Regions from separate parts of the Streptomyces sp. NPDC085460 genome, predicted to be linked through region 1. Evidence: riboswitches for the same ligand, from Rfam matches in the RefSeq annotation. Region 1 holds a riboswitch; each other region holds the start of a gene.

Region 1 (6,914 bases):
CTCGCGGCTGGAGACCGGGAACCGGCAGCCCTCGCTGCCGATGCTGCTGGCCCTCGCCCGTATCTACGGTACGACGGTCGCCGAGCTGCTCGGGGAGACCCCGGCCGAGCGCGACCCGGTGATCCGGGCCGGCCGCTCCGAGCCGGTCGAGGCCGACGGCTGGATCTACCGGCAGGCCGGCGGCGCCGGCCGGGCCATGCAGTGCCTGCGCGTCCACGTGCCGTACGCCACCCGGGCCGACATCGTGCGCGTCCACCCCGGTGAGGAGTGGCTGCACGTCCTCGAAGGGCAGGTCCGGCTCGCGCTCGGCGAGACCGTGCACCTGCTCGATCCCGGGGACAGCGCGCACTTCGACTCGCTCACCCCGCACCGGATCGGCGCGGCCGGCCGCGCCGGTGCCGAGGTGCTGTTCGTCCACACGCTCCTGCAGAGCCCCGCCGCCGAACTGTGCCTGGGCGGCGGCGCCCCGCACTCCCGCTGAGCCCCGAGAGGTCGACCGACATGACCGACATGCCCGACAAGTCAGTGAATTCCGCCCCGGTCACCGGCGAGGAGCGCGGTGAGGGCAAGTTCCCCAAGGGGCTGGTGCTCCGCCTCTTCGCGTACCTGATCGCCGGTCACCTCTTCGCCGGCTTCCTCTACCTGCTCTTCATGCTCGGCGGGCAGAACCAGTAGCCGGACCCCGCGGCGGCGCGGGGCTCACGCCTCCGTGAGGAACCGTTCCCGCAGCCGCTCGCGGGTCTCGGGCGCCAGCTTGAGGCCCTCCGCGAGGTAGGTGTCCACGGAGCCCCAGGTCGCGTCGATCGTCTCGAAGGCGGCCCGGAGGTACTCGACCCGCGCGTCGAAGAGCGGGCTCAGCAGCTCCATCACCTCGGGCGCCATCGCGTCCCGGGCGGTGGAGCTGCGGCGCACCTTGTAGCGGCGGTGGGGGGCGTCGGACTTCACGTAGTCGGCCTCGATCGCCTCGCGCTCCACGCCCAGCGCGAGCAGGGTGATGGCGATCGAGAGCCCGGCGCGGTCCTTGCCGGCCGCGCAGTGCATCAGGGCCGGGACGGAGTCCTCGGCGAGGGCGTGCAGGACCCGGCTGTGCTCGTGGGTCCGCTCCACGATCATCCGGCGGTACGAGACCGTCATCCGCTCCGCGGCCTTGCCGTCGCCCAGCAGGTCCCGCAGCGTGTCGAGGTCGCCCTCGCGGACCATCCGCCAGAACTCCTTGCCGTCGGCCGGGTCGCTCAGGGGTATGTTCACGTTCCGTACGCCCGGGAGCTCGACGTCCGGCCCCTCCACCTTGGCGTCGGCGGCGTTGCGGAAGTCGAAGATCGTGTGCAGGCCGAGGCCGTCCAGGAAGGCGGCGTCGGACTCGGTGGCGTCGGCGAGGTGGCCGCTGCGGAACAGGGCGCCGGGGCGGACGGCGCGCCCGTCCGTCGTCGGCAGGCCGCCCACGTCCCGGAAGTTGCGGACCTCCGCGAGCTCGGGCTCGCCGGGTTCGAGGGGCTGGACCTGCGGCAACTGCTGCGTCACGGATGCTCCTGGGGGTAGGCGTTCACGGGACCGGACGAGATCGGTTCCCCCCGCAATCATCCCGGGGCGAGGGGCGCGGCGCACCCCCCTGGTCGGTAATGGGCGATCTGTCCGTATTGGAAGGTCTTGCGGTAACGCGCCCTGGTTGAGGGGGAGATGGAATTCCGCGCGTGAGCAGCGTCATAGAAGTGACGGATCGTGGCCGACCGCCCGGTTCAATCACCCTCCCTGAAAAGGGAATCGAGGGACCGTCATCCACGGAGGGTGACCGGAATTCCGGGCCCGAAGATCGCCCCGGAATGCCCGCGGAATACGGCGGCTTGTTCGCGTCGACCCCGCTCGTCTAGCGTCGCCGTCAATCCGGTCGGACCGCCGAATCCTGCCACCGTCCGGAATTCGACCCCATCCCATCGCATGGCAGGAGCGGGGGACCCAAGGAAGTACGCCGGTCCCGCGACGCAGGACGGCTCGGGGTGAAGCCGCGTGAGAAACGCGGCCGGGCATCTCCAGTCCGAACCCGACAGCTCACCTCGCAGGCGCCGGAGAGGAATTCGCCATGCCCGCGAACGGTAAGCACCGCCGCCAGAAGTCCACCCTCATCACCCGCGGCCTGGTCGCCGCCGGCACCGGCGGCGCCGTCGTCGCCCTGCCGCTGATCGGCGCCACCGGAGCGCACGCCGCCGAGCAGGCCGCCCCGGCCGCCGTCTCCGCCGGCGTCGTGAGCGCCGCCGCGCAGGCCCCGGCCGCCGCCCCGGCCGCCAAGGCCGCCGCCCCGAAGACGTACTCCGTCGTCGCCGGCGACTACCTGTCCAAGATCGCCGCCGAGCAGAACGTCGCCGGCGGCTGGCAGAAGCTCTACTCCGACAACCGCCAGGTCGTCGGCGAGAACCCCTCGCTCATCCTCCCGGGCATGAAGCTCACCCTCGGCGCCAAGAACACCGCCAAGGCCGCCGCCCCGAAGCCCGCCGCCGCGCCGAAGGCCGCCGCCAAGGCCGCCCCGAAGGCGGAGCGCAAGGCCGCCCCGAAGGCCCAGTCGTCCGGCGAGCAGACCCGCGCCTCGCGCTCCGCCGACCGCGCCGCCGCCCCGGCCGCCGCCGAGCCGGCCGCGCAGACCGCCTCCACCGGCTGGGTCGCCCCGGTCTCCGGCGGCGTCTCCACCCCGTACCGCGCCTCCGGCTCCATGTGGTCCTCCGGCTACCACACCGGTGCCGACTTCATCGCCTCCTCGGGCACCACCGTCCGCGCCGTCGGCGCCGGCACGGTCGTCTCCGCCGGGTACAGCGGCGCGTACGGCAACGAGGTCGTCATCCAGCACGCCGACGGCAACTACTCGCAGTACGCCCACCTCTCCTCCCTCGCCGTCTCCGCCGGCCAGTCGGTCAGCGGCGGCCAGCAGATCGGCCTCTCCGGCTCCACCGGCAACTCCACCGGCCCGCACCTGCACTTCGAGATCCGCACCTCGCCGAGCTACGGCGCGGACATCGACCCGCTGGCCTACCTGCGCCAGCACGGCGTGTCGATCTGACCCGTCCGGCCCACGGCCGTCCGAAGGCCCCGCACCCCCGGTGCGGGGCCTTCGCCCCGCTCCGGCTATTCCGGCTTGGCAAATTCTTTATCGGTGGCATATATCACCCGCCGTCAACCCCTCCTTACGGTCGCGTAGGTCACATCCGAAACGGAAGGATGTGCTGACGTGGCAGACGATTCGAGAGAAACAGACAAGAACGCGTTCGGGTCATTCGGGTCGTACGCGGCGATCGGTGACAGCTTCACCGAGGGCGTCGGAGACCCCGGACCCGACGGCACCTACGTCGGCTGGGCCGACCGCTTCGCGGTGCTCCTCGCCGACCAGCTGCCGGACCACGAGTCCTTCCGCTACGCCAACCTGGCCGTCCGCGGACGCCTCCTCGACCAGATCGTGGCCGAGCAGGTCCCCCGGGCGAAGGAGCTCGCCCCCGACCTGGTGACCTTCTGCGCCGGCGGCAACGACATCATCCGCCCCGGCACCGACCCCGACGACGTCGCCGAGCGCTTCGAGCGGGCCGTCCAAGACCTCACCTCCGCCGTCGGCACCGTCATGGTCACCACCGGCTTCGACACCCGCGACGTGCCCGTGCTCAAGCACCTGCGCGGCAAGATCGCCACGTACACGGCCCACGTCCGCGCCATCGCCGACCGCTACGACTGCCCGGTCCTCGACCTGTGGTCGCTCCGCTCCGTCCAGGACCGGCGCGCCTGGGACGACGACCGGCTGCACCTGTCGCCCGAGGGGCACACCCGGGTCGCGCTCCGCGCCGCCCAGGTCCTTGGCCTGCCGGTCCCGGCCGACCCCGACCAGGCGTGGCCGCCGCTGCCCGCCCGGGGCCCGCTGGAGGTCCGCAGGGACGACATCCACTGGGCGCGCGAGTACCTGGTGCCGTGGATCGGGCGGCGGCTGCGCGGCGAGAGCTCCGGCGACCACGTCGAGGCCAAGCGCCCCGACCTCATGCCCCTGTAGCTCCCGGACGGCCGGCGGGGATCCGCTCCAGGACCCCGCCGGCGAACACGTCGTACAGCGGCAGCGTCTCCAGGTGGACGTAGCCGATGTGGCAGTCGCAGGCGGCGAGGGGACAGGCCCGGGGCCGCAGCGCGGCACGGTAGGAGCCGTCGTACAGGTTGCCCAGTTCGGCCCTGACGAAGTGGCAGCGCCGCACCGTCCCCTCGCCGTCCACCGACACCACCGACTCGCCGGTCCGGCAGGGCAGCCCCGCCGAGCGGTGCGGACGCCGGCTGTAGCCGAAGAGCGGATCGATCTCCGTCCACACCGCCGCCTCCGCGTCCGTGTACGCGTGCCCCTCCGCCGCGTTCACCCACAGGTAGACGTGGTCCGGCAGCGCCGACCGCAGCCGCACCGCCTCCGCGTGGTGCTCGGGCAGGCCCACGACGCCCACGCTGAACCGGACGCCCCGGGCCGCCAGGTCGAGCGCCTTGCCGAGGAAGCGCTCGTACGGGGTCTGCCCCGGGTGGTACGTGCACCACAGGGCCAGCGACCCGAGGTCCGCCCCGTCGAGCCACGAGGTGCGGCAGCTCAGATTGGTCTGGATCGCCACCCGCTCCACGTGCGGCAGCCGCGACAGCTCCACCAGCGCCCGCCGGTACCAGGAGCGGACCAGGCCCTCGCCCCACGGCGTGAAGAGGATCCGCAGCCGGTCCCCGGTCTGCCCGGCCGCCCAGCCGGTGAACCGTTCCAGCGCCGCCCGGTCCGCGCGGAGCGTCTCCGGGCTGTCCCGCCGCTTGGCGAACGGGCAGTACGGGCAGTCGTAGTCGCAGGAGGCGAGCGGCCCCCGGTACAGCAGCGTCAGGTCCACGCCCGCCCCTACTTCGGCTCGTACGCGGCCATCGCGGCCCGTACGGCGGGGGAGAACAGCTCGGGGCCGAGCCCGTCCGAGTGCGCGAGCCCCTCCGGCGACAGCCGCAGCAGCCCGTCCGGCGCCGACCCGTCCAGCCAGCCGTACCCGGCGAACCGTTCCAGCTCCGGCCCGAAGTCGTCGAACGCCCCCGACCCGAACCGCTCCTCGTACCCGGCGAGCTCCATGCCCTGCGCCTGGAGCAGCGACTGGAGGAGGTGGCGGCGGCGCGCCTCCGCCCCGTCCACCCACCGGCCCACCTGCGCCCGGGAGAAGTCCCCCGTCTCCGTGTAGGCGTCGATGATCGAGCGGATCTCCCGCATGTCCACCGCGTAGTCGAAGGAGTAGTGCAGCGCCGAGGTGTACGAGCGGGCTCCGCAGCCGAGACCGATCATGCCGTCCGTCTGGCAGGCGTGGTCCTCGGGGCCCGACGGGCCCGCGTCCGCCCGCCGGAACATGCGCATCGACACCTGCTCGTAGCCGTGCCCGAGGAGGTGGTCGCGCCCCTGCCGGTAGAGCCGCAGCCGCCGCGCGTCCCACTCCCCGTCCGACTCCGCCGGGGCCGAGCGGCCGAGCCCGGTGAGCGGCCGCACGTACAGCGGGTACAGGTACAGCTCCTCGGGACGCCAGGCGAGCGCCGCGTCCAGCGAGTACCGCCAGGACTCCTCGGTCTGCCCGTCGATGCCGTAGATGAGGTCGATGTTGAGCACCGGCACGCCGGTGTCCCGGATCCGGCCGAGCGCCGCCTCCACGTCGGCGCGCCGCTGCGGCCGGACCGCCGCCCGCGCCTCGGCGTCCACGAAGCTCTGCACGCCGATGCTGAGCCGGGTCGCGCCGCGCGCGGCGAGGACCGCCAGCCGGTCGGCGGTCGCGGTGGCCGGGGAGGTCTCCACGGAGAGCGGCACCGCCCGCAGATCCGCGCCCATCCGGTGCTCGGCGATGTCGCAGAGCCGCTCCAGCTCGCCGGCGGTCAGGAAGGTGGGCGTACCGCCGCCGAACGCCGCCGTCGCGAACCGCACCGGTTCCGCGCCGCCCAGCGCCTCCCGCACCGCCACGGCCTGCCGGTCCAGCGCGTCGAGGTAGCGGGTGGTCAGCTCGTCCGGGGCCCCGATGCGGGTGAAGAGGTTGCAGAAGCCGCAGCGGACCTCGCAGAAGGGGATGTGCGCGTAGAGCGAGAGGGCGTCCTTCGGCTCGCCCGCCCACAGCGCGGCCAGACCGGGCCGCTCCGGCAGCGGCCGGTACGCCGTCTTGTGCGGGTAGGCGTACACGTACGAGCGGTACGGGCGGGGCGGCGGGGTCCCGGTCACGCGGCGGCCCCCTCGTCCGGGCCGGCCAGCGTGAACTGCGCGTACGGCACCGTCCACACCACCTCGTGGCCCAGCCGGTGACCGGTGAACCCGTCGTCGCCGTAGGCCGTGCCGTGGTCCGAGCAGACGATCGCGAAGCAGCGGCGGCGGCTGCTCATCGCGGCGAAGAGGCGCCCGATGTGCCGGTCGACGTACTCCAGCGCCGCCGCGTGGGTGGCCCGGGTGTCGCCGGCCTCGCGGCTCGCGCCCGGGGTGTGGAACCAGTTGGGCTGGTGCAGCGCGGCCACGTTCAGGAAGAGGAAGAGCCGGCGGTCGGCCGGCAGCGCCGCCACGACCTCCTCGGCGCGCGCCACCTGCGCCTCGAACGAGGTCGGCGAGGCCACCCCGAACGACGGCTCCCAGTGGCTCTCCTGGAAGAGCCCGGGCAGCACCGAGCCCAGCGGGGGCCGCCCGTTGAAGAAGCCGACCCCGCCCACGCAGACCGTCCGGTAGCCGTCGGCGGCGAGCGCCGTGACCAGGTCGGGGGCGTCGTACACATAGGTGCCGTCCGCGGTGGTCTCACTGCCCGCGAACCGGGCGGCGAAGAGCCGCGGATGCGGCCCCGGCGCGGCCGGGGTCGGCAGGAAGCCGGCGAAGATCGCCTGGTGGGAGGCGTAGGTGAAGCTGCCGGGGGCGTGCCGGCGCTCCCAGCGGCCGTCCG
Region 2 (6,914 bases), on a different contig from region 1:
AGGAGCGGGACATCGAGGTGTTCCTCTGCTTCGGCATGGCGATGATGCTGTCGCTCGAGAGCGATCTGTGGGACTGGCTGCGGCCGCTCGCCTGGCTGGCGGCGCTCTGGTACGCCGAGGAACTGCTCCGCAGGGCCGTCTGGCGCCGCAGGGCGCGCCGCGCGGCCCTCTCCTAGTCCGCGCGCGGGGCGCGGGCCGCCGGGTCGTGCCAGCGGACCGCCGGGGGCCCCAGGAGCCACTCGGCGCGGGTGGCCGGGCGGGTGGTGAAGCGGCCGGCGGGCGGGAGGACGTCGTGGCGGGTGCGGGCCGGGTCGGCGCCCAGCTCCTCCAGGACCTCGGAGACCTCGCCGAGGAAGCCGGGCGGTCCCGCCAGGTAGACGTCGTGGTCCGGCCAGCGGCCGCAGGACCGCAGCGCGGTGAGCAGCCGTTCGGTGGCCTGGTCGCGGGGGTGGCGGGGCGCCGCGGTGATGTAGGTGACGCTGAGGCCCGGCAGCCGGGCGGCGAGCCGGTCCAGCTCCTCGCGCCCGTACAGGTACTCCCGGGACCGGGCCACCGAGAAGATCCGGCCCTCGGCGTCCGGGTCGGAGCCGGCCGCCTCCTCCAGGAGGGCCTTGACCGGCGCCCAGCCCGTACCGGCGCATATATACGTGCGGAGCGCGCCCGGCGCGGTACGGGAGACCGCCGCGCCGCCGGCGGCGCTCAGCCGCAGCGTCTCGCCCGGCCGGACCTCGTCCACCAGGGCCGTGCTCATCGCCCCGCCGGGGATGCGGCTCACGTGGAGGTCGAGCGTGCCGTCCGCGCGGGGCGCGTTGCCGAGCGAGTACGTGCGCCACACCCGCGGGACCCGGAGCGAGCTGACGCCGGCGTACTGGCCGGGGAGATAGGGGAAGGGCCTGCGGGGGCGCAGCGTGAGCACGGCCAGGTCGTCGCCGTGCCGCTCGTGGCCGACGACGTCCGCGTCCCACCAGGCGGGCTCCCCCGCGGCGGCCGACTCCTCCGCGCCCGCCAGCATCAGGTCGGCGACCCGCCCGTACGCCTCCGACCACGCCTTCTCCGCCTCGACCGTCCACACCGCCCCCGCGGTGTGCGCGAAGGCGGCGAGCAGGCTCTCGCCGACCGCCGCGTACAGGGCGGGGGAGGCGAGGAACTTGCGGTGGTCGCGGCCGAGGCGGCCCAGGTAGGCGGCGAGGCCGGGGTCGTCCAGCGAGGTCACGACGTGCGTGAGCGCGGCGAACAGCCGGTCGCGCTGCGGGACCAGGTGCTCGGGGTCCTCCGGGAAGAGCGCGCGCACGCCGGGGTTGCGCCAGAACAGGTGCGAGTAGAAGTACGTGACGGCGTGTTCGGCCCGTCTCTCGACGACCGCGAAGGTGCTTCTGAGCAAGGCGAGGTCCACGCGGGGAAATGTAGGGCACGGGCCGTCACGACGTGATCACCGGCCGGTGATCACGTCAGGTCGGGCGGCGGGATCCCGAGGACCGGACGGTACGGTCGGGGCGTGAGTGAAGGACCCGCCCCGATGCCCCATATGCCCGGTACGCCTGGAACATCCGGTACGAGCCCCGCGCCGGCCTCCTGTCCCGTCGCCGGCGCCTCGTCCGGAGCCGGCGGCGGGCCGGTTCCCGCGCTGTTCAGCTGGGAGTTCGCGAGCGATCCGTACCCGGCGTACGCCTGGCTGCGGGAGCACGCGCCGGTGCACAGGACCACCCTGCCCAGCGGGGTCGAGGCGTGGCTCGTCACCCGGTACGCGGACGCCCGGCAGGCCCTCGCCGACCAGCGGCTCTCGAAGAACCCGGTGCACCACGCCGAGCCGGGCAAGACCGGCATTCCCGGCGAGCGCAGCGCCGGGCTGATGACCCACCTCCTCAACATCGACCCGCCGGACCACACCCGGCTGCGGCGGCTCGTGTCGAAGGCGTTCACCCCGCGCCGCGTCGCCGCCTTCGCGCCGCGCGTGCAGGAGCTGGCGGACCGGCTCATCGACGACCTCGCGGCGCGGGGGAGCGCCGACCTCATCCACGAGTTCGCCTTCCCGCTGCCCATCTACGCCATCTGCGACATGCTCGGCGTCCCCGCCGAGGACCAGGACGACTTCCGGGACTGGGCCGGGATGATGATCCGGCACGGCGGGGGACCGAGGGGCGGGGTGGCGCGCTCGGTGAAGAAGATCCGCGGCTATCTCGCGGAGCTGATCCACCGCAAGCGGGAGTCCCTGCGGGAGGAAGGCGCGGACGACCTCATCTCCGGCCTCATCCGCGCCTCGGACCACGGCGACCACCTCACCGAGGCCGAGGCCGTCGCCATGTGCTTCGTGCTCCTCTTCGCCGGCTTCGAGACGACCATCAACCTCATCGGCAACGGCGCCTACGCCCTGCTGCGCCACCCGGAGCAGCGCGCCCGCCTCCAGGCGTCGCTCGCCGCCGGGGAGACCGGGCTCCTGGAGACCGGGGTCGAGGAACTGCTGCGGTACGACGGGCCGGTGGAGCTGGCGACCTGGCGGTACGCGACCACGGGGCTGAGCATCGGCGGGCAGGCGATCCCGGCCGGCGACCCGGTCCTCGTCGTCCTCGCGGCGGCCGACCGCGACCCGGACCGGTTCGGCGCCCCGGACACCCTCGACCTCGCCCGCGCGGACAACCAGCACCTCGGGTACGGGCACGGCATCCACTACTGCCTGGGCGCGCCGCTCGCCCGCCTCGAAGGACAGACCGCGCTCGCCACCCTCCTGACCCGCCTGCCGGACCTGCGACTTGCCGTCGATCCGGAGGAACTGCGGTGGCGCGGAGGGCTCATCATGAGGGGGTTGCGCACGCTTCCGGTGGAGTTCACCCCATCCGCACCCCCGCCCCGCGCGTGACGGTGTGTCAGAAATGTGATCTTCACGTGATCGGGAAGCCATCGACTTGTGACGGGCGTTCGAATGCGGCTACCTTCGCGCCAGCGTTCGGCCGGAACCCGGCCGTCCCAGCCGTCCCTGCCGTCACGCGAAAGGCCCCGACATGCTTTCCGGAAACGGACGACACCGTCGACCCCGTCAGGCTCCCGCGATCGTCGTCACCGCGGGAGTGACCGGATCCGCCATGGCGCTGCCGCTGCTCGCCGCCGGCTCCGCCTCCGCCGCCGACGCGGCCACCTGGGACCGGGTCGCCGCCTGCGAGTCCGCCGGCCAGTGGAGCGCCAACTTCGGCAACGGAGCGTACGGCGGCCTCCAGATGACACAGGAGGCGTGGGAGCGGCACGGCGGACTCGCGTACGCCCCCAGCCCGGACCTCGCCAGCCGCGCCCAGCAGATCGCCGTGGCCGACAAGGCGCTCTCCTCCGGCAGCACCGACTGGGCCACCTGCGCCCCCATCGCCGGGCTGACGAACGACGGCAAGGCGACCGGCGTACAGCCCGGCCCGGCCGTCCAGGAGGAGGACGAGGGCGGCGTGGCCCCCGAGTCGAACTGGACCGGTGGCGCGGACACCGGCGCGAGCTCCGGCGCGGAGAAGACGGCGCCGAAGCCCGCCGCGCCCGCCGAGAAGGCCACGACGGCCACCGAGCGGGCCGAGAAGGCCGAGAAGGCCGCCGAGACGGCGGCCGGCACCGCCACCGCTCCGGCCGCGCCGGCGAAGCCCACCACGCCCGCCGAGCCCACCGCGCCCGCCACGCAGGCCCCCGAGGGCACCGCCACGCCTCCGGCGACGCCCGCCCCCGACGCCTCCACGCCCGCCCCGGACGCCTCCACGGGCACCCCCGGCACCATCGCCCCCGGCACGACCGCGCCCGACGCCCCGGTCACGTCGCCGGACGCCTCGAAGACCCCGGCGGACCCCGAGGCGCCCGCCACCCCGGTGACCCCCGGTACGGACGGGGCTGACGTGTCGTCGGCCACACCCGGGACGGGCAAGCACCGGGGCGAGGCCGCCCCGGAGGAAACCGACAAGACGGACACCGAGCAGGAATCCGGTCGACATGCCGCAGCTGCGGACAAGGTCACCTCAATCCCCGTCAACTCGGACGCAAGTGACGCCTACACCGTGCGGCCGGGTGACAGCCTGTCGGAGATTGCGCGGGAGAACGATCTCCCCGGCGGCTGGGACGCCCTGTATGACGCCAACCGCCATACGGTCGGCACCGATCCGGATCTCATCCTCCCTGGTCAGAGCCTTGAGCTGACGAACCCTCCGTCGGAGAAGTGAGGCCGTTTCAGGGCCTTATGTCCGATTTTGGGAAAGTGAGACATGGGTCTCTTCGCCCCAACTGGCGTGTCACGTCCGCAAACTTTGCTTCCGTCAGCTCTCACCTGCGCAAACGAGGTCTGACGGAGTGCAAGTAAGGGCGATTTGTCCGTCGTAAGGCCCTTTGAACTTCGAGCAGGTGTGTGTCTACGGTCATCACCGCTCGCCACCGCGGGCCCCGTCGACCGAAACGCCGAGTCCTGCCGTCGGCCGCCGGGAACTGTCGTCGCGAAAGCGCCGCAGGCAGGAGTGGGGGACCCAAGGTTCGTGCCGGTCCCGGCCGTCGGGAACGACGGACGGCCGACCGGCTAGGGGTGAAGCCGCGCGCAAGGACGCGTGGCCGGGCGAACTCTTCAAGCCCGAACCCGACAGCTCACCTCACAGGCGTCGGTGAAGAGGAAACTCCATGCTGTTCTCCGGCACGGGCAAGCGCCGTCGTCCCTCCAAGGCCACTCGCGTCGTCGCCCTCGTCGGCGTCACCGGTGCGGCCGTCGCCGCCCCGCTGATGGCCGCCGGCACCGCCTCGGCCGCCACCGCCTCCGAGTGGGACCGCGTCGCCCAGTGCGAGTCCGGCGGCAACTGGTCGATCAACACCGGCAACGGCTACTACGGCGGCCTCCAGTTCTCGGCCTCCACCTGGGCCGCGTTCGGCGGCACCGCCTACGCCCCCACCGCCGACCAGGCCAGCAAGTCGCAGCAGATCGCCATCGCCGAGAAGGTCCTCGCGGGCCAGGGCAAGGGCGCCTGGCCGAGCTGCGGCGTCGGCCTCTCCTCCGCCTCCTACGACGGCGGCTCCGCCGAGGCGGCTCCGCAGCAGCAGAGCACCCAGCAGCAGAGCGCCCCGAAGCAGAGCACCCAGCAGAGCGCCCCGAAGCGCTCCGCCGAGCAGCCGGCCAACCGCAGCGAGCAGCGCCAGGCCCCCAAGGCCCAGGCCGCGCCGCAGGCCGCCGCCAAGAAGACCGTCACCACCCCGACCGGCAAGAAGGTCAAGAAGGGCGACGGCGAGTACAAGGTCGTGGCCGGCGACACCCTCAGCAAGATCGCCGCGGCGCAGGGCGTCGACGGCGGCTGGGCCGAGCTCTTCGAGCTCAACGAGGACGTCGTCGAGAACGCCGACCTGATCTACCCGGGCCAGCAGCTCCACCTGAAGTAAGGCCCTCGGCACCGGTGAGTCCGGCGGCTTCCCGGTGCCCGACGACCCTCCCGCGGTGACCACCCCGGTCCCGAGCCCCTTCCCCCGTGGGCTCCGGACCGGGGTTCTGCCGTTACTGTCCAGTAGATCCCGGGTCTTTCGTCCTTCGATGCGTGCTCTTGGGCCCTTTTTCGTCCCAGGGGACGGGCGGTCGGCTGGCCGGACCGCCGGAGCCGGTTAGGCTCTTGTCGCAAGGCGAACGAGACCTTGCGACCCCTGCGTCACACCTAGCGTCACATCCCAGAAGGAGATGCTCGTGCCGTCCATCGACGTCGTCGTAGCCCGGGAAATCCTGGACTCCCGAGGCAACCCCACGGTCGAGGTCGAGGTCGGCCTCGACGACGGCAGCACCGGTCGTGCTGCCGTGCCGTCCGGCGCCTCCACCGGAGCCTTCGAGGCCCTGGAGCTCCGCGACGGCGACCAGAACCGCTACCTCGGCAAGGGTGTCGAGAAGGCGGTCCTCGCCGTCATCGAGCAGATCGGCCCGGAGCTCGTCGGCTACGACGCCACCGAGCAGCGCCTGATCGACCAGGCCATGTTCGACCTGGACGCCACCCCGGACAAGTCCTCGCTCGGCGCCAACGCCATCCTCGGCGTCTCCCTCGCCGTCGCGCACGCCGCCTCCGAGGCCAGCGACCTCCCCCTCTTCCGCTACCTCGGCGGCCCGAACGCGCACCTGCTGCCCGTTCCGATGATGAACATCCTCAACGGTGGGTCGCACGCCGACTCCAACGTCGACATCCAGGAGTTCATGATCGCCCCGATCGGCGCGGAGTCCTTCTCCGAGGCGCTGCGCTGGGGCACCGAGGTCTACCACACCCTCAAGTCCGTCCTGAAGACCAAGGGCCTCTCCACCGGCCTCGGCGACGAGGGCGGCTTCGCCCCGAACCTGGACTCCAACCGCGCCGCGCTCGACCTCATCATCGAGGCCATCAAGCAGGCCGGCTACGTCCCCGGCAAGGACATCGCGCTCGCGCTCGACTGCGCCGCCTCCGAGTTCTACAAGGACGGCTCCTACGAGTTCGAGGGCAAGTCCCGCTCGGCCGCCGAGATGACCGAGTACTACGAGGAGCTCGTCTCCGCGTACCCGCTCGTCTCCATCGAGGACCCGCTGTTCGAGGACGACTGGGCCGGCTGGAACGTCATCACCGAGAAGCTGGGCGACAAGGTCCAGCTCGTCGGCGACGACCTCTTCGTCACCAACCCCGAGCGCCTCGCCCGCGGCATCGAGGAGAAGTCCGCCAACGCCCTCCTGGTGAAGGTCAACCAGATCGGCTCGCTGACCGAGACCCTCGACGCCGTCGAGCTCGCCCAGCGCAACGGCTTCAAGTGCATGATGTCCCACCGCTCCGGCGAGACCGAGGACGTCACCATCGCCGACCTCGCCGTCGCCACCAACTGCGGCCAGATCAAGACCGGCGCCCCGGCCCGCTCCGAGCGCGTCGCCAAGTACAACCAGCTGCTGCGCATCGAGGAGATCCTCGACGACGCCGCCGTCTACGCCG
Region 3 (6,914 bases), on a different contig from region 1:
CGTTTCCTCCGCCGTCAGGGTCAGGGCGGCGGCCGCGACCAGGGCGGGGACCTGCTCGACCGTGCGGGCCGAGGCGATCGGCGCGGCGACGGTGGGGCGGGAGGCGAGCCAGGCGAGGGCGACGGTCGCCGGCTCGGCGCCGTGGGCCTCCGCGACCTCGTCGAGCGCGGCGAGGACGGCCTGCCCGCGCGCGGTCTCGGCGAGCGCGGAGGCGCCCCGGGCGCGGACGCTCTCGACGGTCCGGCCGGGCCGGTACTTGCCGGTGAGGAAGCCGGCGGCGAGGCCGTAGTACGGGACGGCGGCCAGGCCGGTGGCGGCGGCGGTGTCGAGGAGCGGGCCCTCGTACTTCTCCCGCGCGACGAGGTTGTACTCGGGCTGGAGCGCCACGTAGCGGGCGAGTCCCTCGGCCTCGGCGAAGTCGAGGGAGGCGCGCAGCCGCTCCGGGGAGATGTTGGACGCGGCGACGGCCCGCACCTTGCCGTCCTTCACGAGCTGGTCGAGGGCGGTGACGATCTCCTCCACCGGCACCGACTCGTCGTCGAAGTGCGTGTAGTAGAGGTCGATGTAGTCGGTGCCGAGGCGGCGCAGGGACTCCTCCGCGCCGGCCTTGATGGTGGGGGCGGAGAGGCCCTTGAGGCGGGAGTGGGCGCCGACCTTGGTGGCGACGACGATGTCGGAGCGGTTGCCCCGGGCGGCCAGCCAGCGGCCGATGATCGATTCGGACTCGCCGCCCTCGTTGCCCTCGACCCACTCCGAATAGACATCGGCGGTATCCACGAAGTTGCCGCCGGCCGCCGCGTAGGCGTCGAGGACGCCGAACGACCGCTCCTCGTCGGCGCTCCAGCCGAAGACGTTGCCCCCGAGGGCGAGCGGGAAGACATGCAGGTCGGAGGTGCCCAGCGGGCGCAGAGGTGACGTCATACGGACATCAACTCCGTGCACCGCCGGGCGTATTCCGATAGGGGAGCCTGAACCCCGACCGGAAGGCGGGCTCAGACCGTCAGGCCCTTGGACCGCAGCCACTCGGCCGGGTCGATGCCCGAGCCGTCCGGGGTGTGGACCTCCATGTGGAGGTGGGGCCCGGTGACGTTGCCGGTGGCGCCGACGCGGCCGATGGTCTCGCCGGTGGTGACGGTCTGGCCGGCGGCGACGGTCATGGAGGAGAGGTGGCAGTACCAGACCTCGGTGCCGTCCTCCAGCTGGAGGACGATCCGGTAGCCGTACGAGCCGGACCAGCCGGCCGAGGTGATGGTGCCGCCGTGCACCGCCTTGAGCGGGGTGCCGGTGGGGGCGGCGAAGTCGAGGCCCGTGTGGTAGCCGGAGGACCACATCGAACCGGACTGCATGTAGGTGGAGGTCAGGGTGTACGAGGAGAGCGGCATGGAGTAGCTGGCGGCCAGCTTGGCGAGCCGCTCGGCCTCGGCCTTCTCGGCGGCGATCCGCTCGGCCTCGGCCTTCTCCTTCGCGATCCGCTCCGCCTCCGCCTTGGCCTCCGCCCGGGCCTTCGCCTCGGCCTCGGCCTTCTCGGCGGCTTCCGCCTTGGCCTTGGCGTCCGCGGCGGCCTTCTCGGCGGCGGCCTTCTCGGCGGCCAGCTTCTCGGCGTCGACGGCGGCCTGCTGCTGCTGTTCGGCCTGCTGGAGGATGCGGGCGCGCAGGGCCTCGCCCGCGTCGGAGGCGGAGGCGGTGCGCTCCCCGGCCTCGGTGCCGGCGGCGGTGTCGGCCGGGGCGTTGTACGTGATCGAGGTGAGCGGCTTCGTGGCCGTGCCGCCCGCGGCGGCCACCAGGGTGTCCTCGACCGGGGCGGGGGCCGGCTCCTCGTCGCCGCCGGGCAGCAGGGCGCCGACGCCGGGCAGGTCGTGGGCGTCCGGCAGGCCGAGGTCGGGGAGGTCCGGGAGGGAGATCGCGACCGGGGGCTTCTCCTGCGCGGTGGCGAGGCCGCCCGCGCCGACGGCGGCGATGACGCCGACGCCGAGGACGGTGGAGGAGCGGGCGAAGTTGGAGCGCTGCTTCACGACCCGGTGCCGGCCGCCCGCGCGGCTCTCGGCGCGCAGGGAGCCCTCGGTCGGGTTCCACTCCCCGGGCGCGGGGGTGAAGGAGGGGGGGTCGTACGCGCCCGGCACTGTGCCGGCCGGGTCGTCCGCTCCGACGGCACCCGGGCCGCCGAAGGGCTCGAAGGGGGCACCGGGTACGGGGGTGTTGGACGCCACGGAGGCGCGCTCCTTTCCTTCCTTCTCGCCTACCGGGTTAGCTGACGGGTTCGGAGCAGGAAGGTCTCCTACGGGCGTTTTCGCACGGGGGGTGTGCGAGGGGCCCGATTCACCCCAAGGGATGGTTCCCCGGTTCCCTTTCGGGATTCGGCGTGTGCGCACGGAGCCGTCTCTTGCGACGGCTGGGACGACCGCGCTGCGTTATCGAACGTTAATAGACACGGCGGCCCTATTCCAAGCCGTTCCTCTTGATCATTCATTGAATTGGCAGGGATTCGCCCGAGTTGACCCCCGTTCAGCGAGGCCCGGCCAAACCCTCGGAATCTGACGTTGTGTCAATTGTTATCGCTGTGACACCTCGCGAGCACGCACGGTGACAGCGGCTCCGCTCAGCGCGCGGGCTCGGGCGGCACCACCGGCATCGTCCGCCTCCGCTCGGGCGCCCCCGCCGCCGGACGGCTCACCGCGAGCAGCGCCATGTCGTCCGTCGAACCGCCTCCGGTGTGCCGCCGCACGTCGTCCACGAGCGCGTCGAGCAGCTCCTCGGGCCCCGGGAAGACCGCCCCCGCGAGCCGGGCCGCCGGATCGTAGAAGACGCCGTACGCGTCCCGCGCCTCCGACAGCCCGTCCGTGTAGAAGAGCAGCGTCGCGCCCGGCGGGTACGGCCGCTCGTCGGCCCGGTCCGGCCAGACCGCCAACTCCCCCATCCCCAGGGGCAGCGCCGCCTCGGCCGGCTCGACCGTCTCCAGACGCCCGTCCCCGTACAGCAGCAGCGGAGGCGGATGCCCCCGGTTCACCACACGGACTCCGCCCCCCTCGTGCCGGACCTCCGCGAGCACAGCCGTCGTGAACCCCTCGAAGGCGTCGAGCCCTTCGCGCCGGGTCCCCTCCCGCGTGAGCGCCCGTTCGAGCCGCTGCGCCACCCCCTCCAGCGCCGCCTCCTGCTCGGCCGCCTCCCGGAAGGCGCCGATGACGACGGCCACCGCCTCCACCGCGTCCATCCCCTTGCCCCGCACGTCCCCGACCACGAGCCGCACCCCGTGCGGGGTGTCCTGCACCGCGAACAGATCGCCGCCGATGAACGCGTCCGCCTGCGCCGCCTCGTACCGGGCCGCGCACTGGAGCCCCGCGATCCGTTCCGCCGGCATGGGCAGCACCGCCCGCTGCGCCGCCTCCGCGATCACCCGCGCCGACGCCAGCCGCTCCCCGCTGCGCCGCACCACCAGGTTGATCAGCATCGCGAGCGCCGAGACGGTCACCACGGTCAGGGTCTCGGTGAGCGAGGGCACGTCGGACAGCGTGTCGTTGTACGCGTGCAGCCCGATCGAGGCCAGGATCGCCGCGATCCCGGTCAGCAGGGTCGTGAGCCGGGAGAAGAACGGCGCGGCGACCAGCGGGGCGGCGGAGAAGAGCGGCGCCGCCGTGTACGCCGCCGGGGTCGCCAGGTCGAAGAACACCCCGCCGACGATGATCAGCGGCGGCAGCGCCCGCAGGAACCTCCGGGCGGCCCCGTAGGGAGCGGACTGCGCCGGCGGCCCGCCGCCGTACGGCGTCCGGGGAGCGCCGGACCGGACCGCACGGCGGGGCTTCCCGCCCCGCCGCCGACCGCCCGCCGCTCCCCGAGGGTGTGTCACCGCGTACTCCTGCCCGGTCGCCGGCCCGCCGCCGGGCCCGGCGCCGCGCACCCTCCCAGGGTCCCCGCGACCGGCCCCGACGGCGACCGGCGGAGGGCCGACCGGGCGTACGACGCCGACCCCAGCGGAGCCGTGCCGTCAGCCCGTGGCGGTCAGAGGTTCCGCTCGGCCCAGATCGTCAGGGCGTCACGGACCAGGACCGCGGTGCCCTCGCCGTGCTGGTCGTAGTTCTTGGTGAACCTGGGGTCGTCCACGTACATCTGGCCGAGCCCGATCAGGTACTCCTTCGTCGGCCGCGTGGTGACGGAGAGCCAGTCGTACTGCCTCCGGGCCAGCGCCTGCACCTCGTCGCTGCCGGGCGCGAGCCCGGCGGCGGCCGCCGCACCGAAGTCGCGGGCGATGGCCGCCTGCGTCTCCATGAACTCCTTCTTCTCGGCCTCGCCGAGCGACCGCCACCAGCGGTCCCCCTGCTCGTACGCGTCGCGGCCCCACCGTTCGGTGACCTCCGCCTCGTACTGCGTGTGATCGAAGCCGTCGAATACTTCCTCGGCCATGAGCTGTTCTCCTTTCTCGGTCTTGTGGAGAGTGGTCCGCACGGCCTCGATCTGCCGCCCGATGCGCTCGCGCTCCTGCTGGAGGAGGGCCAGATGCGTGCGCAGGGCGGCCGAGGTGTCCCGCTGGCCTTCGAGGACCTCGGCGATCGCGGGCAGGGAGAGCCCGAGCTCGCGCAGCAGCAGGATCCGCTGCAAGCGCACGAGCGCCGTCTGGTCGTAGTACCGGTAACCGTTCGCGCCGATCCGGCTCGGCTCCAGCAGCCCCAGCTCGCCGTAGTGGCGGAGCGTGCGGCTGGTGGTGCCGGCCTTCCTGGCGATCTCTTGGATCGACCACTCCATGTCCGGAACGGTAGAACTTGACGTTGCGTAAAGGTCAAGCCGCCACGGGACGGACCCCGGGAACGCCGAAGGCCCGGACCGTCTGAGACGATCCGGGCCTTCGGGCTACTGAGTAGCGGGGACAGGATTTGAACCTGCGACCTCTGGGTTATGAGCCCAGCGAGCTACCGAGCTGCTCCACCCCGCGTCGGTGAATATGACCTTACGGCATGGGTCGCGGGATCCAAAATCCGATATCCCGGCGGCCGGGGCTCAGCAGCCGCAGTCCTCGGAATCGACCGGCGCCGTCAGCGGGTCGGCGGTCCGCTCCGCGGGGCCCTCCCACGTCTCGTACGGGAAGCCCTCGCGCGCCCAGTACTCGAAGCCGCCGAGCATCTCCTTCACCTGGAAGCCCAGCTCGGCGAGGGCGAGCGCCGCGCGGGTGGCGCCGTTGCAGCCGGGGCCCCAGCAGTAGGTGACGACCGGGACGGCCCGGTCGAGGAGCTGCTCCGCCTGCTCGGGGATGAGCGCGGTCGGGAGGTGGACGGCGCCGGGGATGTGACCCTGGTCCCAGGAGGCCGTCGAGCGGGAGTCGATCACCACGAAGCCGGGGTCGGTGCCCTCGGCGCGGGCGGTGGCCAGGGCGGCGGCCACGTCGGAGACGTCCGCGTGGAAGGCGAGGCTGGCGGAGAAGTAGGCGGCCGCGGCGGCGGGCGAGGCCGGCGGGGTGCGCAGTACGGGGTTGACCGGGGCGTCTGTCGTCGTCATGGTGATCAATCTACGGACGAAGATCATCGCACTGAAGTGGGGTTCCACGGCGGACGGCCGCCGCGGCCGGGGAAACCCGGGCGATCGCCGTCGGTCGGCGTGGATCTCACGGTGCGAGACCGGAACGAGACCGGAACGAGCGGGATCCGGCGCCGCGCGGCCCTGCCATGGGCGCGGGCACGCGCGCGTACGGCCGCCGCTCCGCTGTCACATCCATGGGGTTCGATCCGTCATGGAGACATGACGGGACGCGAAGGGGGAGATCGACGGATGGACGAGACCACGGTGGAGACGAACGGCGACGGGCCGGCGGGGGCGGGTTCGGGCGCGGGCTCGGGCTCGGGCGCGGCCTCGGACGCTGGCTCGGGCTCGGGCGCGGCCTCGGACGCTGGCTCGGGCTCGGGCGCGGGCGCGGACGCGGACGTGTTGGCGCGTCGCTTCGACGCCGACCGTGGGCATCTGAAGGCCGTCGCCTACCGCATGCTCGGCTCGCTCAGCGAGGCCGAGGACGCGGTCCAGGAGACCTGGTTCAAGCTCAGCCGCACCGACGTGAGCGGGGTCGCCAACCTCACCGGCTGGCTGACCACGGTCATCGGCCGGGTCTGCCTGGACATGCTGCGCTCGCGCGGCTCCCGCCGCGAGGACCCGCTCGACCACTTCGTGCCCGACCCGATCGTGCGCGTCCCCTCCGCCGGCGACCCGGAGCACTCCGCCGAGCTCTCGGAGTCGGTCGGCCTCGCGCTCCTCATCGTCCTGGAGACCCTGGCACCGGCCGAGCGGCTCGCCTTCGTGCTGCACGACATGTTCGCCGTCTCCTTCGACGAGATCGCGCGGATCGTGGACCGCACGCCCGCCGCGACCCGCCAGCTGGCCAGCAGGGCCCGCCGGCGCGTCCAGGACGCCGCCCCGGGGCCCGGCCCCGACGCGCGCCGCCAGCGGGAGATCGCCGACGCCTTCCTCGCCGCCTCGCAGGGCGGCGACTTCCAGGGACTGCTCGCCGTCCTCGACCCGGACGCGGTGCTGACCGCCGACGGCGGCACCCGCCTCGCCGGAGCGTCCAAGCTGGTCCACGGCGCCGAGGCGATCATCCGGCAGGCCCTCATGTACGCGAGCTTCCGCAAGGCGTCGCTGCCGCTCGTCGTCAACGGGCAGCCGGCCGTCCTGTCGGTCGTCGACGGCAGGCCGACCGCGCTCATGGCCTTCACCGTCGTCGGCGACCGCATCGTCCAGCTCCACGTCCTCGCCGACCCCGAGCGCATCGCCGCCCTGGATATCCCGGGAGAGGCCCTGGCCCGCGCCGTGTACCCGGACTGACCGGCCGTGTACCCGGACTGACCGGCGGGGCAGCCCCCGGAAGGGCACCGACCACCAGGCCCGGGCGGCCGGGCCGGCGCCGGGGCGCCGGCAGGCGGGGCGGACCGCCCTACCCCGCC
Region 4 (6,914 bases), on a different contig from region 1:
GTCGCCGCGACCGATGTCATCGCCCAGCTGCTGCACCTCGACCACGCCGAGCCCGGGCGGGACATCGCGCTGTACCTCAACTCCCCCGGCGGCTCCATGACCGCGATGACCGCGATCCACGACACGATGCGGAGCCTGGCGAGCGACGTGGAGACGACCTGCCTCGGCCAGGCCGGCTCCACGGCGGCGGTGCTCCTCGCCGCGGGCGCGCCCGGCAAGCGGATGATGCTGCCCGGCGCCCGGATCACCCTGCGCCAGCCCGTACTGGACGAGCCGTTCACCGGCCAGCCGTCCGACCTGGACCTCCAGGCGAGCGAACTGGACCGGCTGCGCGGTGTCATGACGCGACTGCTCGCCGCCTACACCGCCCACGACGAGGAGCGGGTCGCCGCCGACACCGACCGCCCGACCGTCCTCGACGCGCCCGCCGCACTGGCGTACGGCCTGGTCGACCACATCGTCAGCGACCGCCGGGCCGCCTCCGACCCGACCGCCCGGTGAGTCCGCGATGGTCCCGGAGCTTCCGCCGCTGCCCGCCCTGACGCGCGCCGAGGGGCAGTTCATCGACGCGTACCTCGAAGTCGTCGACCTCCTGGGGAAGATCAATCCATCCAGGACGACGCATACCTATGGAGCCCTGCGCGCCGCTCAAGCGCTGGCCGGCCGGGTCGACGCGCTTCGCGACGCTCTGACACTCATGCATATGCGGGGCGAGAGCGAGGTCCACGCCGAGACATTGGCCTGCGCGCTGCGGGTGTTGGACGGCGAGCGGCGGGCGGCGCGCGTCACCGTGCCCGAAACACGCGCGAGTTGACATTCCGACGTGTCGTGTCGAGCCCCGGACGGCCGACACGGGACGCAGAATCGATCCCCCGTTCGGCGTAGTCGCGGGATCGACAGGTGAAGCGGGCAAGTTGCGCAACAGGTGTACGCATTTGGCGGAATGGGACATTCCGACGCTGGTACGGGGCTCGTCGGCCAAACCTACGACGATCACGAAACCCACTTGTCCACCCGTATGGATCAGTCGTGAGGAGCCTCACATAACGCCGTTTCCACTCGGTTTTCGCCCGACCTGTGGGTCAAGATCCTCGACGACGACAAGCCCCCGCCACCCAGGCGGGGCGGTCCGGGCGGACGCCGAGTCCTGCCGCTGTCCCGGACGTCTGGTCGACAGGATTGGTTCGGCAGGAGTGGAGGACCCGAGCAGTACGGGTCGACCGCGCTGATTCCCCAGCGCGGCCGTCCCTTGGGGTGAAGCCGCAGCCGCGGCCGGGCATCTTCGCCTGCCCGAACCCGACAGGTCATCCTTCACAGGCGGCTGACGAAGGGTTGCGCATGACTGCGCAGATGCATGTCCCGTCCCTGCTGTCCCGGGCGGGAGCCGTCTCGGCTCTCACCCTCGCCGCCGTCGGCGGCACGCTCCTCGCACCCGGAGCGGCACCCGAGGCCCAGGCAGCCACCTCCCACGCGACGAAGGCACTGGGCGTCGCAGCCTCGAAGAAGGGCGCGCCCTACCGGTACGGCTCGACGGGACCCACCCGCTTCGACTGCTCCGGGCTCACGCTCTACGCGTACAAGAAGGCGGGCAAGTCGCTGCCCCGCACCGCGCAGCAGCAGTACAACAAGACCCGGCACATCTCCGCCTCCAGCCGGCAGAAGGGGGACCTCGTCTTCTTCCACTCGGGCGGCCGGGTCTATCACGTCGGGATCTACGCCGGCGGCGGCAAGATCTGGCATTCGCCCAAGACCGGCTCCTGGGTGAAGCTCGACAAGATCTGGTCCTCGAAGGTCTACTACGGGCGCGTGCGCTGACCCACCGGCGCCCGCGGTCGTCCCCGAGGTGCGGTGGCGCCGCCGCACCCCGCACCGCGGGCGCCGAGCACGTCCCCGCCCCACCGCGGGCTGCCCTAGGCATCTACCCAGTCCTTGCCTAGGATGCGGCGATGGCACTTGATCAAGCTCTCGTCGACGCCGCGGTCGCTCAACTGGACCGCCGCTGGCCCGCCGACGAGGCCGGCGGAGCCGCCGCCGTCCGCCTCGACGACGGCCGCATCCTGACGAGCGTCGGCTTCGACAACATCCACGGCAGCGTCACCCTGTGCCAGGAGACCGGAGCGTACTGCCAGGCGTACACCCTCGACCGCCGGGTGACCGCCTCCGTCTGCGTCTTCCGCGACCCGGAGGACGGCCGCTACGTCATCCTGCCCCCGTGCGGCATCTGCCAGGAGCGGCTCGCGCTCTGGGGCCCCGACGTCGAGGTCGGCGTACCCGACCCCGAGGACCCGGCCCGCTGGCTCTCCCGCAAGCTCATCGAGGTCAACCCGTACTACTGGGCCCCTCACTTCGCCGGCGGCGTGTGGCCCTCCACCAAGATGCACTCCGAATGAGCGGAGGCGTCGGACCGTGACGCGGGAGCCTCGGACCGTCGGGCGGGAGCCTCGGACCGTCGGGCGGAAGCGCGGGGCGCCTGGGCGGAAGTGACAGACCGTTCAGCAGGCGGGGACGGCGGCCGCGGCCCACGGCAGCGTGATCCACACGGTCTTCCCGCCCTCGGCGGTCGGCGTGACCGAGAGCCGGCCACCGGCCTCCGCCGCCAGGACCCGGATGATCGCCATGCCCCGCCCATTGTCCTGCTGGACGGCTGCAGGCAGCCGTCGCGGAAACCGCGGGTGGCTGTCGGTCACGCCGACCCTCAGCACCTCCTCGCGGTCGAGCCGCAGCTCGACGGTGAAGGTGGGCGACTGCCCAAAAGTGTGCTGCACCGCGTTGGTCGCGAGCTCCGAGACCATCAGCCGGATCGAGTCCGCCGGATCTCCCAGGTCATCCAGCCCCCAGCGGCCGAGCACGTCCGCCACGAACCTCCGCGCCGTGGCGACCGCGGCGGGATCGCTCGGCAGCGTGACGGATGCTTCCTGGTGATCTGCCATGGCGACGTCGTCCCTTTCCCGCCGGGGCCGTCGCCCCGGATCGCACTCGGCGTCAGCCTGTCACCGAACCCGGGCCGGGGTGGGGCGTTCTCCCAAGATATGCCCCGTTACGTCGCCCGAAGCGGTGAACTCTCGGCCACGGAGCCGCCCTTGGGCCGGACCGACCGAGCCCGCCGCCAGGACACCGGACACGGCCGGGGCACGGCACCCGGGTCAGCGCGCTCCGGCCGGCGCGGTCCGCACGATGGTCGCGACCGCCTGCTCGATCTGCGCGTCCGTGAGGTCGGCGCGGGCCGTCAGGCGCAGCCGCGAGATCCCGTCGGGCACCGACGGCGGTCGGAAGCACCCCACGGACAGGCCGTGTTCACGGCAGTCGGCCGCCCACCCCAGCGCCTCCTCCGGCCCCGGTGCACGGACCGACACCACGGCCGCGTCCGGCCGGGCCGAGGTGAATCCCGCCCCGGTGAGCTCACGGTGCAGGGTGGTCGCGACCGTACGCGCCCGCTCGGCGAGGCCCGGATCGGCCGCGATCAGCCGGAGGCTCTGGAGCGCCGCGCCCGTGGCGGCCGGGGCGAGCCCGGTGTCGAAGATGAACGTCCGCGCCGCGTTGACCAGGTGCTCGATCACCCGGGCCGGGCCGAGGACCGCACCGCCCTGGCTGCCCAGCGACTTGGAGAGCGTGAGAGTGGCGACCACGTCCTCGTCGCCCGCGAGCCCCGCGCCGTGCAGCGCGCCGCGTCCGCCCGCGCCGAGCACGCCGAAACCGTGCGCGTCGTCCACGACGAGCCCGGCGCCGTGCTCGCGGCAGGCGGCGGCGAGCTCCTCCAGCGGTGCACGGTCGCCGTCGACCGAGAAGACGGAGTCGCTGACGGCAAGGGCTCGCCGTCCCGGATGCGCCTCCAGCGTCTTGCGTACGGCTTCGGGGTCGGCGTGCGGCACCACGGCGGCCTCCGCACGGGCGAGCCGGCAGCCGTCCACGATCGAGGCGTGGTTGGCGGCGTCGGACACGATCAGCGCGCCCTGGCCGCCCAGCGCGGTGAGCGCGGCGAGGTTGGCGGTGTAGCCGGACGAGAAGACGAGGGCGGCCTCGAAGCCGCAGAACGCGGCCAGTTCCTCCTCCAGCCGGGTGTGCAGCCGGGTCGTGCCGGTGACGAGACGCGAACCGGTCGCGCCGGCGCCCCAGCGGCGGGCCGCCTCGGCCGCCGCGCCGGTGACCTCGGGGTGCCGGGTGAGGCCGAGGTAGTCGTTGCCCGCCAGGTCGAGCAGGTCCGATGCGGCGGGGCGCGGTCGCAGCGTCCGCACCAGTCCGGCCTCGGCCCGGCGGCGCGCCTCCGCACCGGTCCAGTCGAAGGCTGAGCGGTGTGGGTGCTCGGTCGGCCGGATCGGCTGGGGCGGCCGGATCGGCTCGGTCGGCTGGATCCGCTGGGTCGGCTGGGGCGGCTGGACCTGGGACATTCGGCGTTCCTTCTGTCGGCACCTCTGTCGGCGCCCTGTGCCGGCACCTTTTGTAGGCAGCGCACAGACCCTAACGGCAGCGGGCCGAGGTCGGGATGTGGTCATACACACACCTCCATCGGGCGCGTTTGTTCAGATCCTCCTTGGCCGGGGGGTGTGCCGTAGGCAAGGATCAGCGCTTATGGACCTGCTGAACACGCTGGTGGAGAAGGGGCTGCGGCGCGAGTCGCCGAGCCGTGAAGAAGCGCTCGCCGTGCTGGCGACCTCCGACGACGACCTGCTCGATGTGGTGGCGGCGGCCGGCAAGGTGCGCCGTCAGTGGTTCGGGCGGCGGGTGAAGCTGAACTACCTGGTCAACCTGAAGTCCGGTCTGTGCCCCGAGGACTGCTCGTACTGTTCGCAGCGGCTCGGCTCGAAGGCCGACATCCTCAAGTACACCTGGCTGAAGCCGGACGAGGCGTCCGACGCGGCCGCCGCCGGCATCGCCGGCGGTGCCAAGCGCGTCTGTCTGGTGGCGAGCGGGCGCGGTCCGACGGACCGGGACGTCGAGCGGGTCGGCAGGACCATCGAGGCGATCAAGGAGCAGAACGAGGGCGTCGAGGTGTGCGCCTGCCTCGGTCTGCTCTCGGACGGTCAGGCGGAGCGGCTGAAGACGGCCGGCGCCGACGCGTACAACCACAACCTCAACACCTCCGAGGGCACGTACGGCGAGATCACCACCACCCACACCTACGCGGACCGGGTGGACACCGTGCAGAAGGCGCACGCGGCGGGCCTCTCGGCCTGCTCCGGCCTGATCGCGGGCATGGGCGAGACCGACGAGGACCTGGTCGACGTGGTCTTCGCCCTGCGCGAGCTGGACTCGGACTCGGTGCCGGTCAACTTCCTCATCCCCTTCGAGGGGACGCCGCTGGCGAAGGAGTGGAACCTCAGCCCGCAGCGCTGCCTGCGGATCCTCGCCATGGTCCGCTTCGTCTGCCCCGACGTGGAGGTGCGGATCGCCGGCGGCCGCGAGGTCCACCTGCGGTCGATGCAGCCGCTGGCACTGAACATCGCCAACTCGATCTTCCTGGGCGACTACCTCACCAGCGAGGGCCAGGCCGGCAAGGCCGACCTCGACATGATCGCGGACGCCGGCTTCGAGGTGGAGGGCGCGGGGACGACCACGCTGCCCGCCCACCGCGCCGACGCGCTCGCGGCGAAGGGTGGCGGCTGCGGTTCGCACGCCTCGGCGGGCGGCTGCGGCTCCGGGGCGGGCGGCGGCTGCGGCGCGCACGCGGAAGCCGACGCGGACGGGACGGCCAGTGCTGGTAGCGGCTGCGGTCCGTGCGGCGGCGGCCACGCGGCTCCCCCGGCCGAGGCTCCGGTCACCGTGCCCGCCGGCGCCTCGGAGGCCAGGACCGACCTGGTGGCGGTGCGCCGTCGCGGGGCCGGTACGGACCTCGCGCCGAACGCGTAACGGGTGACGATGCGCAACGACGAACTCCTCGCCCTGGACCGGGCGCACGTGTGGCATCCGTACGGCCCCATGCCGGGCCGTACGGAGCCGCTGGTGGTCGAATCCGCGTCCGGTGTGCGACTGCACCTCGCCGAGCCGGCCGAGGGACGGACCGAGCTGATCGACGGCATGTCCTCGTGGTGGTCGGCTGTGCACGGCTACAACCACCCGGTCCTCAACGAGGCGGCGCGCGGCCAGCTCGACAAGATGAGCCACGTGATGTTCGGCGGCCTCACCCACGAGCCGGCGGTACGTCTCGCCGCCCGGCTCGTCGAGATCACGCCCGAGCCGCTGCGGCACGTCTTCCTCAGCGACTCCGGCTCCGTCGCGGTCGAGGTCGCGGCCAAGATGTGCCTGCAGTACTGGCGTTCGCTGGGCCGGCCCGCCAAGCGGCGGCTGCTGACCTGGCGCGGCGGCTACCACGGCGACACCTGGCAGCCGATGTCGGTGTGCGATCCCGAGGGCGGGATGCACCAGCTGTGGTCCGGCGTGCTCCAGCAGCAGGTCTTCGTCGACGCGCCGCCGGCCGCGTACGAGGAGTCGTACGCCGAGCTGCTCCGCGCCACGATCGGGCGGCACGCGGACGAACTGGCCGCGGTGATCGTCGAGCCGGTGGTGCAGGGCGCGGGCGGCATGCGCTTCCACGACCCCGCCTATCTGCGGGTGCTGCGCGAGGCGTGCGACGCACACGACGTACTGCTCGTCTTCGACGAGATCGCCACGGGCTTCGGCCGCACGGGCACGCTGTTCGCCGCGGACCAGGCCGGGGTCTCCCCCGATGTGATGTGCCTGGGCAAGGCGTTGACGGGCGGCTATCTGTCGATGGCGGCGACCTTGTGCACCGGCACAGTGGCCGACGGCATCTCCCAGGGCGAGGTGCCCGTGCTCGCGCACGGGCCGACGTTCATGGGCAACCCGCTGGCCTCGGCCGTCGCCTGCGCCTCCATCGACCTGCTGCTCTCCGGGGACTGGGCGCAGGAGGTCAAGCGGATCGAGAACGGACTGTGCGACGGCCTCGCCGGCACCGAGAA

Evidence for each region. Region 1 has a riboswitch for cyclic di-AMP ahead of ACIGHB_RS01455 (peptidoglycan DD-metalloendopeptidase family protein). Riboswitches for the same ligand answer to the same signal wherever they lie in the genome.
Region 2: it holds a riboswitch for cyclic di-AMP, as region 1 does, so the genes downstream of both, ACIGHB_RS27090 (transglycosylase family protein) here and ACIGHB_RS01455 (peptidoglycan DD-metalloendopeptidase family protein) in region 1, are expected to answer to the same signal.
Region 3: it holds a riboswitch for cyclic di-AMP, as region 1 does, so the genes downstream of both, ACIGHB_RS11045 (peptidoglycan DD-metalloendopeptidase family protein) here and ACIGHB_RS01455 (peptidoglycan DD-metalloendopeptidase family protein) in region 1, are expected to answer to the same signal.
Region 4: it holds a riboswitch for cyclic di-AMP, as region 1 does, so the genes downstream of both, ACIGHB_RS13210 (C40 family peptidase) here and ACIGHB_RS01455 (peptidoglycan DD-metalloendopeptidase family protein) in region 1, are expected to answer to the same signal.

Annotation. Positions count from the first base shown of each region.
Region 1 covers NZ_JBITTO010000001.1:315,695-322,608, forward strand. The annotation lists gene ACIGHB_RS01440 (helix-turn-helix domain-containing protein) at 1-481, shown strand, start outside; gene ACIGHB_RS01445 (DUF6126 family protein) at 511-675, shown strand; gene ACIGHB_RS01450 (tyrosine-protein phosphatase) at 700-1,521, opposite strand; cyclic di-AMP (ydaO/yuaA leader) riboswitch at 1,910-2,073, shown strand; gene ACIGHB_RS01455 (peptidoglycan DD-metalloendopeptidase family protein) at 2,078-3,046, shown strand; gene ACIGHB_RS01460 (SGNH/GDSL hydrolase family protein) at 3,215-4,018, shown strand; gene ACIGHB_RS01465 (STM4011 family radical SAM protein) at 4,005-4,868, opposite strand; gene ACIGHB_RS01470 (STM4012 family radical SAM protein) at 4,877-6,214, opposite strand; gene ACIGHB_RS01475 (STM4013/SEN3800 family hydrolase) at 6,211-6,914, opposite strand, start outside.
Region 2 covers NZ_JBITTO010000011.1:62,685-69,598, reverse strand. The annotation lists gene ACIGHB_RS27110 (hypothetical protein) at 1-176, shown strand, start outside; gene ACIGHB_RS27105 (globin domain-containing protein) at 173-1,393, opposite strand; gene ACIGHB_RS27100 (cytochrome P450) at 1,526-2,854, shown strand; gene ACIGHB_RS27095 (transglycosylase family protein) at 3,063-4,178, shown strand; cyclic di-AMP (ydaO/yuaA leader) riboswitch at 4,443-4,619, shown strand; gene ACIGHB_RS27090 (transglycosylase family protein) at 4,624-5,370, shown strand; gene eno (phosphopyruvate hydratase) at 5,660-6,914, shown strand, end outside.
Region 3 covers NZ_JBITTO010000003.1:684,855-691,768, reverse strand. The annotation lists gene ACIGHB_RS11050 (aldo/keto reductase) at 1-921, opposite strand, end outside; gene ACIGHB_RS11045 (peptidoglycan DD-metalloendopeptidase family protein) at 993-2,207, opposite strand; cyclic di-AMP (ydaO/yuaA leader) riboswitch at 2,219-2,370, opposite strand; gene ACIGHB_RS11040 (PP2C family protein-serine/threonine phosphatase) at 2,597-3,700, opposite strand; gene ACIGHB_RS11035 (MerR family transcriptional regulator) at 3,994-4,734, opposite strand; tRNA gene ACIGHB_RS11030 (tRNA-Met) at 4,848-4,921, opposite strand; gene ACIGHB_RS11025 (rhodanese-like domain-containing protein) at 4,987-5,481, opposite strand; gene ACIGHB_RS11020 (sigma-70 family RNA polymerase sigma factor) at 5,752-6,795, shown strand.
Region 4 covers NZ_JBITTO010000004.1:467,921-474,834, forward strand. The annotation lists gene ACIGHB_RS13200 (ATP-dependent Clp protease proteolytic subunit) at 1-501, shown strand, start outside; gene ACIGHB_RS13205 (hypothetical protein) at 509-814, shown strand; cyclic di-AMP (ydaO/yuaA leader) riboswitch at 1,129-1,335, shown strand; gene ACIGHB_RS13210 (C40 family peptidase) at 1,339-1,815, shown strand; gene ACIGHB_RS13215 (cytidine deaminase) at 1,947-2,390, shown strand; gene ACIGHB_RS13220 (ATP-binding protein) at 2,493-2,930, opposite strand; gene ACIGHB_RS13225 (8-amino-7-oxononanoate synthase) at 3,144-4,385, opposite strand; gene bioB (biotin synthase BioB) at 4,567-5,844, shown strand; gene ACIGHB_RS13235 (adenosylmethionine--8-amino-7-oxononanoate transaminase) at 5,854-6,914, shown strand, end outside.